2 linked regions of the Xanthocytophaga agilis genome follow. Each later gene encodes a partner of the first gene's protein in a complex. Links are inferred from orthologs where the notes say so. Each region holds a gene or a part of one and is shown in the gene's direction. Other genes may lie near its edges.

Region 1 (5,536 bases):
ATCCGGATGCGAAAAGTCCGCAGGAAGCTCGTAACTAGCTTTTACATGTTTGCCAAATACTTCCCTCTGGTTCAGCGTTTGTCCATCCTGTTGCTCCAGCCACTCCGAAGGACGATCTGCTGTAAGTATGAGCAGTGGTACCTGCTGGTAATAGGCTTCTGCGATAGCAGGCCCATAGTTTAGTACGGCTGTTCCGGAAGTGCATACCAGTCCTACAGTCTGGCGGCTTTTCAAGGCCATACCAAGTGCCAGAAAGGCGGCTGACCGTTCATCGGGAACAACACGTGTATGCATATTCGGATGGCGGGCCAATGATATAGTTAATGGAGCTGATCGGGAACCAGGCGAAATAATAAATTCTGTAACTGCTTTCCGGGCGCAGATCTGAACCAAACGAGTGATAGACTCCAGTACAGGCAAAATGATATCTCTTTAAGGTGAAAAACTTAACTGTCGCAAAAATACTCGCTTTTATGGAAAACTGCTTTTTATCCTGTAATTTTGAAAAGCGTTCAGGATACTTCCGCTTCTGTCGTCTGGTCGTTTGTGTTCAGTGCCAGTATTATTTTGTTCATTCTACTTTTACATACCATGACTAATCGTATTATACAGCTATTTGAGCAGAAGAAAAATGACATCCTGAATGTCTATTTTACAGCAGGTTTTCCACAGCTGGAAGATACCCGTTTGATTCTTCAGACACTTGCTGATGCAGGAGCCGATATCATTGAAATCGGAATGCCTTACTCTGATCCTGTAGCGGATGGCCCTACGATTCAGGCTAGTAATGATAAGTCACTGGAGAATGGCATGTCATTGAAAAAATTGTTTGAACAACTGGAAGGTATTCGTCAGTATACACAGGTGCCTATTTTACTGATGGGATATCTGAATCCTGTGGTACAATATGGAGTGGAGAGATTTTGTGAAAAGTGTCAGGAAATAGGTATAGACGGCCTTATCCTGCCAGATCTGCCTATGTATGAATATCTGGATTCCTATAAAAGTGTATTTGAGAAAAATAATCTTCTGAATATATTTCTCATTACGCCCCAGACTTCTGAAAGTCGTATCCGTCAGATTGATGAAGTATCCAAAGGCTTTATTTATATGGTGTCATCGGCCAGCATTACCGGGGCCAAGTCTGGTATTGCAGAGGAACAAGAAGTTTATTTTAAACGGGTGCAACAAATGAATCTAACCAATCCTACTCTGATTGGATTTGGTATTTCTAATCACAGTTCCTTTACAAAAGCTTGTCAGTATGCGAATGGGGCTATCATTGGAAGTGCATTTATCAAAGTGTTGGAGCAAAGCAATGACCTGAAAACGGATATTACAGATTTTGTGCAGGGCATCAAAGGTATACCTATCACTGCCTGAGGAAAAAATTTTAAGTTCAGGTTTGTTGGAAGATATAAAACGATTCTATTACCTTTGCCATTATGATTCGTACAAGCAACCAATATTATTATTACTACGGCTACCGGGAAGACCTTTTTCGGAGAGTAGGGTTGTTTGTGTAAAACTTGACGATTTTCACACAAATATACAGAAGCCTGATCCGAAAAAGGGGTCAGGCTTTTTTATTTTCATGCTAGCTGGGAATGTGTGAAAAAATTCTATTAATTCTGTGAATATTTTTATTCTGGAAAACGTATTAATAGTACCGGGCTGTTATACGTTATAAACGCAGAAGCTGGAAGTACTCGTCTGAATCAAAAATTAATAGAATGAATAAGTAATCTATGGCATTGAGTGCATAGACAAGAGCGAACCGTACCTATCTATGAAAAATGGTCAGCATCGACAAACAATTAAATTCTATCAACGATGAAACAGGAATATGAAAAGTATACCTCCGAAGATTTTGGAGTTTGGCGTATATTATTTGAGCGACAGATTGCTCAATTGCCCGGTATGGCAACAGACGAATACCTGGAAGGTATCAAACGTATTGGCTTTACAGCACATCAGATACCTGAGTTTGAACAGGTAAATACAGTATTGTCCAGTTATACAGGCTGGAAGCTACATGTCGTAGCAGGTTTGATTCCGAATAAAGAATTTTTTGAATTGCTGGAAAACCGATATTTTCCTTCCAGCACCTGGCTACGACGTATGGATCAACTGGATTATTTGGAAGAGCCAGATATGTTTCATGATGTATTTGGACATGTTCCATTATTAACTAATCCCCACTTATGCAATTTTCTGGCTGATCTGAGTCGTATAGCCCTTCGGTTTATTGATAATCCGTATGCTATCGAACTTATTTCCCGGTTGTATTGGTATACGGTAGAATTTGGGCTGATTCGGGAAAATGGTGAGCTACGGATTTATGGGGCTGGTATTTTATCATCTAAAGGGGAGACTCATTATTCTCTGAATGATACTACTCCCCGGAGAATTACTTATGATGTGAAAACAATCCTTCAAACACCTTATATAAAAGAACGTTTCCAGGATCAGTATTTTGTAATAGAGTCGTATGAGCAACTGTATAACTCAGTGAGTGAGGTTGAACGATTGCTTGTTGAAGCTATCGCTGAAGAAAATCTGATGCATCAATAATACGCTCTGTCGGAAAATCATTTGTTTGCCTGTCGGAATGATGCTATTTTTGTATATTGTTCATCAGGCGACAGTATGGCTTGCCTAATTATTGAATTTATGGAAGTAGCTATTATTAAATACAACGCAGGAAACGTTCAATCTGTTATTTATGCTTTACGCCGTTTAGGAGTTGAGCCTATCTATACAGATAATGAAGAAACACTGCGAAAAGTTGACAAGGTTATCTTTCCAGGAGTAGGAGAGGCTAGCTCTACTATGACTTATTTAAAAGCCAAGGGATTAGATAAAGTTATTCCTTCTCTGACACAACCTGTATTGGGAACATGTGTAGGAATGCAACTGATGTGCCGGTATTCAGAAGAAAATGATACAGAATGTTTGGGTATATTTGATATAGATGTAAAACGTTTTCCTCCTGTAAATGGCATTAAAGTACCACAAACGGGTTGGAATGATATTTATCAGTTTCAAAATCCACTTTGTACCGGATTAAAGGAACATTCCTATGTATATTATAACCATAGCTACTATGCTCCTTTGTGTGAGTATACAGTTGCCAAAACAGACTATGGTGTTGAATATTCTGCTATGTTGCATAAAGATAATTTTTATGCTGCGCAGTTTCATGCAGAGATTAGTAGTAAGGTAGGTGCCAGTATTCTGGAAAACTTTCTGAAGTTATAACATAGGTGAACACATATATCCCAAACAAAAAGCCGCCGACAAAGCGGCTTTTTGTTTGGGATATATTTTAAGGTATCTACCTACTATATTTTACGTATAAAGACTACATCTTGAGTTGTTAATTATATTTTTATTTGTATTGGTAATTTTTATTTAAAATAGTTATTAAAATATTTGTTTGTTGGATATTTGTAGCTACTTTTGAACTGCCAATATGAACAGAACTACTACTTATTCTTGCCAGTAAGGTATTAGTTAGCTTTCAGAATCAGTTATTTTCCTTATTCACAAACACTTATATTCAAATTATATTTTACCTAATCTTCATTTTTATGTCTTATCAGAAAATTACTCCCGAGCAGTTTCTTGAACAGATGGAACAGTATTCCAAATGGTACAGTGACCTTCCGCAACTAGCTCAGGAGATTCTGGATTATGTGAGTGGTGGTACTTCTACTATGCCACAACTAAATAATCACCATGCATGGTATTTCTCAAGTGCTGTGAATCTGCTCAATTTGCCTGACGCCTGGACAGAGATGGATAAAAATATTATCAAGCTTATTGTGCAGCATGATCAAAACTGGCAAAAAGGTAAGCCTAACCCTGATTACTATTTCGGACGTCGTTTCATGGATTGGGTAGAGGAGGTGATCAGAGAATATCCACAAAAGAATTATTTCCCGCTAGTTGTAGACGAACTTAAACGGAATGGGTTGAATGATGCTTGTATTTTAGAAGATACAATCAGTGAGTTAAAATATGTATTGATGGACAGAGAAGGTGGGCTTACCGGTGTGGGAGAGTATGTATTGTCCTTTTTACCTAAGAAAGAGAGTCAGATCCTGGGATGGGTTAAATCAAATAATGATAGCAGTCTGAATACTCTATTGGGATTCCTTCTAAAACATCGTGAGCAAACAGTTGAAGATCGGATAGAGAATTTTCTGGAAGTATACAATGGATACTATTCACAGACATATATCAGTGTAAGTAATATTGAGCTATTACTACAACACAATGCTCAAAAGTATGAGCCTGCTATCAAAAAAGCATTACATGCAGGAGGAATTGGGGCTGCTTCTACCTATGAAGCATTTGAAGCTCTAGCTAAACATTTACCTGATGAATATGAGCCAAAACGTCTGGAGGCTGGCTTTACTTATCTGATTACTCAGAAGAAGGAGGCCAATCCTAATCCTATACCTACTGGTTACTGGTATTATAGTGAAGGTAGTAAGCGTATACCTCCTGCCAACCCCAATGAATACTGGAAGTACATTCCGTATAGTGTCTATATTATAGACTATCTGCTGGAAAAAGATCCAGTAAATGCCAAGACTGCTGCTGTAGAATACTTAAAAGACAATACAAGTGTCAAAAGTGAGTTTTTAACAACGCTTGAAAAACATCTGCAGGGTGATGCTGTAGATATTTTGATAGAAGGTATTTACGCTGATCCAGGAAAGGTAGACAGTGATTATTTCCGAACCCTTCTGGGAATACTGTCTAAGCATGACTATAAACGTCATGAGGAAAAAGTATGGGCTTTGACCAGACACAAATCCAAACGATTGCGTGAGATTGTAGCTGTAACACTGAGCAAATTGGGAGATTCTTCTATTGCGAAAGCAGAACAGCTGCTGGCTGATAAAAAAGGGGATGTACGTCAGGCCGGAGCGTTGATTTTGTCTCTAATTGGAACAGATACGGCTAAATCTATATTGAGTAATGCCCTGAATGCTGAAAAAAATGATGAAGCACGAGATGTGATGTTGCAGGCATTAGGCGAGAAGTTATTTGAAGGTGCTTCAGAAGAAACAATAAAAGATATGGTTGCTGCAACCAAAAAACGAGGTAAGATTGAGAGGCCTGTTGAAGACTGGTTGCTGGAAAAAGATCTACCTGCCTTGTATTACAAATCAGGTGACCAGCTAGATGAAAACACGATACGTTTTCTGTTATATCGTATGGGACGTTCGAAAGATATTCGTCCTGACATAGAGGCTAAACCTTTGCTATTACAACTAGATCGTGAAAAAAGTGGTGACTTTGCAAAAAAACTATATGAATTATTTATCCAGAAAGGGTCTGACTCAAAGCAAAAATATTTACTGGCGTTAGCTGGATTATTAGGAAACGATGATCTGGTAGATAAGTTGAAAGCACAGGTAAATCAACTGGTTGAGGCAAACAGAGGAAAGATGGGAGAGTATACTGTGCAGGCTCTGGCATTGATTGGCTCCAACAAAGCACTTCGGGCAGTAGAGTTTCT
Region 2 (4,108 bases), on another replicon or contig:
TAATATTTGATAGTCAGTATTTTATGATATGATTTATTGAATATTGACAATGCCTGTGAACACAAGTTTACAGACATATTTGTTAGATCTGAACACAATTTTATTTTTTTCAGAAAAAAGTGTAATTTCGCTGTCAAAATAAGCGAAAAGTAGTACAAAACCAATCCATTGAAAACCAAAGAAATATACTTGATCAGGCACGGTGAAACCGATTATAACCGGAAAGGCATCGTGCAAGGTAGTGGAGTAGATACTGATTTGAACGATTTAGGCCGTAGCCAGGCTCAGGCGTTTTTTGAGAAATATCAACACATTCCCTTTAAAAAGGTTTATACTTCTGTATTAAAGCGTGCCATCCAATCTGTATCCGGATTTCTTTCTTTGGGGCTTCCTCATGAAAAATATGCAGGACTGAATGAGATTTCCTGGGGCCACCGGGAAGGGCAGCGAATCACTCCGGAAGAAGATGCCTATTATCATTCTGTTTTGGCTGCGTGGGCCGATGGCGAAGACTATCTGCGAATTGATGGAGGGGAAAGTCCTGCAGATGTACAGGCTCGTCAAAAGCCTGTTATTGATACGATTATTTCCCGTCCTGAAGAAGATGTTATTCTGATATGTATGCATGGCCGGGCTATGCGTATACTGTTAAGCATGTTAGCTGAAACACCCTTGAAAGACATGGACCAATATGAGCATACTAATCTATGTTTATACAAACTGGAATACGATGGTAAAAAATTTTCGATTGTTGCCCATAATGATATTCAGCATTTGCATAAACTGACACATTTAATGCATTAATTCTATACAGAGTAAATGGGCAGATGAATATATGAGTAAAATGAAAACAATCTTTTGAAAGTTGGATCTGTTATATTTACTCCACTTTTCAGTATTCATCTATTCTTTTTTACTTTGCTTACCAAACGCATTATTCCCTGTCTTGATATCAAAGATGGTCGCACTGTTAAAGGGACCAACTTTGTCAATCTTCGCGATGCGGGTGATCCCGTAGAGCTTGCCCAACGTTATGCCCAGGAGGGAGCCGATGAACTGGTATTTCTGGATATTACGGCTACAGTAGATAACCGTAAAACATTAATTGATCTGGTAACTCGGGTAGCTGCTGTTGTAGATATTCCCTTCACAGTAGGTGGGGGGATTGGCTCTATTGCTGATGTATCAGCTTTATTGCAGGCTGGTGCTGATAAAGTTTCTATTAATTCAGCTGCTGTTCGTACCCCTAACCTTGTCGATGAACTATCAAGAGAATTTGGAAGCCAATGCATTGTGGTCGCTATTGATACCCGTAATGTAGATGGCGAAGAGATTGTTCATACACATGGAGGGCGTAAACCTACTGATAAGTCTACCATTCCTTGGGCTAAAGAGGTAGAATCCCGGGGTGCTGGCGAAATTCTACTTACCTCTATGGATACCGATGGCACCAAAGCCGGATTTGCTTTAGAGGTTACCCGTATCCTTTCCGAAGGCCTTTCCATTCCTGTAATTGCTTCTGGTGGAGCGGGTACAATGGAACATTTTAAAGATATATTTACTGTGGGAAAAGCAGATGCTGCACTTGCTGCCAGTATCTTTCACTTTCAGGAAATTGAAATCCCTGTTTTAAAACACTACCTGCAATCTGCAGGAATCACAATGAGACTGTAGGTAGCCTATTTCCAGAATTTATTCAAATCACTGATTTACTTTATATGACTATAAATTTTGATAAACAGAATGGATTGGTACCTGTAGTTGTGCAGGATTCTGTGACACAAAAAGTTCTGATGCTGGGATATATGAACCAGGAGGCATACGAAAAAACGGTTCAAGAGAAAATAATAACCTTTTTTAGTCGCAGTAAAAACAGGTTATGGACCAAAGGAGAAACATCTGGACATTTTCTGCATGTCAATGAGATCAAAATTGACTGTGATCAGGATACTATTCTGATTCGGGCAACTCCTGACGGACCTACCTGTCACACAGGGGCAGACACATGCTTTAATGAGGAAAATAAGCAGAAGGGCTTATTTCTGAATCACCTTCAATCCATTATCAGGCAGCGTAAAGGAACATCACCTGAAGAATCCTACACTGCCAAGCTGTTTTCCAGAGGAATTAATAAAATAGCTCAGAAAGTAGGAGAGGAGGCTGTAGAGATTGTAATTGAGGCGAAGGATGATAATCTGGATCTGTTTAAAAATGAGGCTGCTGATTTGCTATTTCATTTTCTGGTATTGCTTGAGGCTAAAAACGTAGATTTGGATGAAGTAGTAGATGTATTGCAGCAAAGACATGCTGCTAAGAAATAAAAGCCTATTTTATGCATTTTTAAAAAAGGCCTTTATGCTTGTAAAGCATGAAGGCCTTTTTTGTTTGAAGTGTAGACTTTTATCGTGATAGATATTTCTGAACCTGAGACTTAAAATAGGATGTATATCGGAGTGCATCTGCACTATTGAAATGTAATCCATCAGTAGTCTGATAATCTGCACAGGAAGGCTGGGTAATATAGTAATATTTTTTTTTGCTGAAATATTGGTAAAAACTTGATCTTACTACATTTGATACAGGTGAATGGCATAAACGTTCGTGAATAGGCATTTCAAAAAATACAATGTCCACTTTTTTTGAATTCAAGTAGTTAATAATAGTATTTAATTTTTCAAATCTTTCTTGGATAAGTTTTTCCTGAGGTATCACAGAATAATTCTGTATTTCATTACTCAACATCTTTTCGAATAATGCTGGTGATAAAGCGGAAACTAACGGTTTATCTGTTGAATTTTTGATGCTTTCAAATTTGGTAAGGATATTCTGGGTTACATTTTTTTCCAGATAATGTCCAAAGACAGCCATAGGCTGTTGTCCATCTCGAAAAGCAGGTATAAGCTTCTTTGTATAAAAAGGAATTGGAGAGAATAAATCTTCTTTGAATTGAGTGTTTTCTGGGCGCAATACTAGATTCGTTTCGATAAAGACAGTTTTAGGTAGATTGCCTTTTTCTAGTATAAGATTTAGGCCATCAAATATACTTAAGCCAGAAAAAGATAAATTATCAAAATGTGAGAGGCTATCCATCAAAAGTTTGGCAGATAAAGAAGATCCAACTATTACATTTGCTTCAGTACTTGTTTTATACACGTAATTCTGTGCTTTAATAATATTTTCTTGCCAGATATGCTGAACTATATGCGGCTCTTTAAAAAGTTTTATACTTAATATATATATGATGAGCAGAAACAAGGTGAAAAGTAAAGTTTTTCTTTTCATATAGAAACAATTAAATTATTTATGTAAGAGTGCAAGCTTATTTACGGATAATTAAAACTGAAAGTATATGAATGCACCGGGGGAGCCACTATTTATTAGAATGAAAAATAACATAATTCCATAAAAAATGTAATCATATTTTTGGGTTGTTATTTTCTGCCATTTTAGTAAATAAAAAATATGATAGAAGACAACAGGTGAAGAATACAGAATTATATATGTAATGATTTGAGCATTGTCTCTATATGCATAATTTGATGCTACATTCTTAAGAAACTCTGCTACATGATGTATGTTGGAAAGTTTAAAAAATAACCAGCCAAGGCTAACTAGACTAAATACAAATATTCCGCATATAACATTTGTGAATTTGGTAGACTTAACTCTTAAATTGTCTTTATAAAGTCGTTCTATTGCTAGAGCAACTCCATGAAAAGTTCCCCATATAGCATAAGACCAGGCTGCACCATGCCATAACCCTCCTAAAAACATAGTTATTAATAGGTTAATATATGTTCTCAATTTTCCTTTTCGGTTTCCCCCTAAAGGAATATAAAGATATTCTTTTAAAAAAGATGAAAGTGATATATGCCATCTTCGCCAGAATTCAGAGAAAGACGTAGAGATATACGGAAAGTTGAAATTTGCTATAAAATCATATCCAAACAGTTTGGCCATGCCTATAGCTATTATAGAATAACCCGCAAAGTCAGCGAAAATCTGGCAGGAGTAGCCAAATAACATGGTAAGGAGGGATAGAGAAGAAAATGCCTGAAATGATGGATAGCGCATCCAAAACGTAAAATCTTTTAAATTATCTGCAACA

Evidence for each region.
Region 2: the proteins of hisH (region 1) and hisF are in contact, whole or in part, in a crystal structure (PDB 6RU0), measured with the Thermotoga maritima proteins. The link is inferred for Xanthocytophaga agilis from one-to-one orthologs. Residues at the interface, in WP_004080484.1 of Thermotoga maritima: Asn15, Arg18, Arg22, Arg117, Leu118, Pro119, His120, Met121, Gly122, Trp123, Asn124, Asn134, Gly135, Tyr136, Tyr138, Val140, Tyr158, Glu180, Lys181, Ser182, Ser183, Lys184, Ile185; in WP_004080486.1 of Thermotoga maritima: Met1, Leu2, Ala3, Arg5, Ser40, Glu41, Asp45, Glu46, Ala70, Glu71, Ile73, Asp74, Ile75, Pro76, Phe77, Asp98, Lys99, Ser122, Gln123, Glu161, Thr195, Leu196, Asn247, Arg249, Glu251.

The regions. Positions count from the first base shown.
Region 1 is NZ_JASJOU010000002.1:265,686-271,221, reverse strand. The notes cover bases 1,556-4,467. They hold hisH (imidazole glycerol phosphate synthase subunit HisH), read left to right. Parts: upstream 1,556-2,673; coding sequence 2,674-3,261; downstream 3,262-4,467. Other genes in these bases: QNI22_RS07890 (DUF4132 domain-containing protein), read left to right, coding at 3,594-4,467; QNI22_RS07900 (phenylalanine 4-monooxygenase), read left to right, coding at 1,834-2,574. Outside these bases: menD (2-succinyl-5-enolpyruvyl-6-hydroxy-3-cyclohexene-1-carboxylic-acid synthase), read right to left, coding at 1-420; trpA (tryptophan synthase subunit alpha), read left to right, coding at 592-1,383; more of QNI22_RS07890, read left to right, coding at 4,468-5,536. UniProt on the Escherichia coli protein: IGPS catalyzes the conversion of PRFAR and glutamine to IGP, AICAR and glutamate. The HisH subunit catalyzes the hydrolysis of glutamine to glutamate and ammonia as part of the synthesis of IGP and AICAR.
Region 2 is NZ_JASJOU010000001.1:301,670-305,777, forward strand. Bases 1-2,796 are described here. They hold hisF (imidazole glycerol phosphate synthase subunit HisF), read left to right. Parts: upstream 1-918; coding sequence 919-1,674; downstream 1,675-2,796. Other genes in these bases: QNI22_RS01135 (histidine phosphatase family protein), read left to right, coding at 169-804; hisIE (bifunctional phosphoribosyl-AMP cyclohydrolase/phosphoribosyl-ATP diphosphatase HisIE), read left to right, coding at 1,719-2,321; QNI22_RS01150 (hypothetical protein), read right to left, coding at 2,401-2,796. In the rest of the region: more of QNI22_RS01150, read right to left, coding at 2,797-3,153; QNI22_RS01155 (MBOAT family O-acyltransferase), read right to left, coding at 3,334-4,108.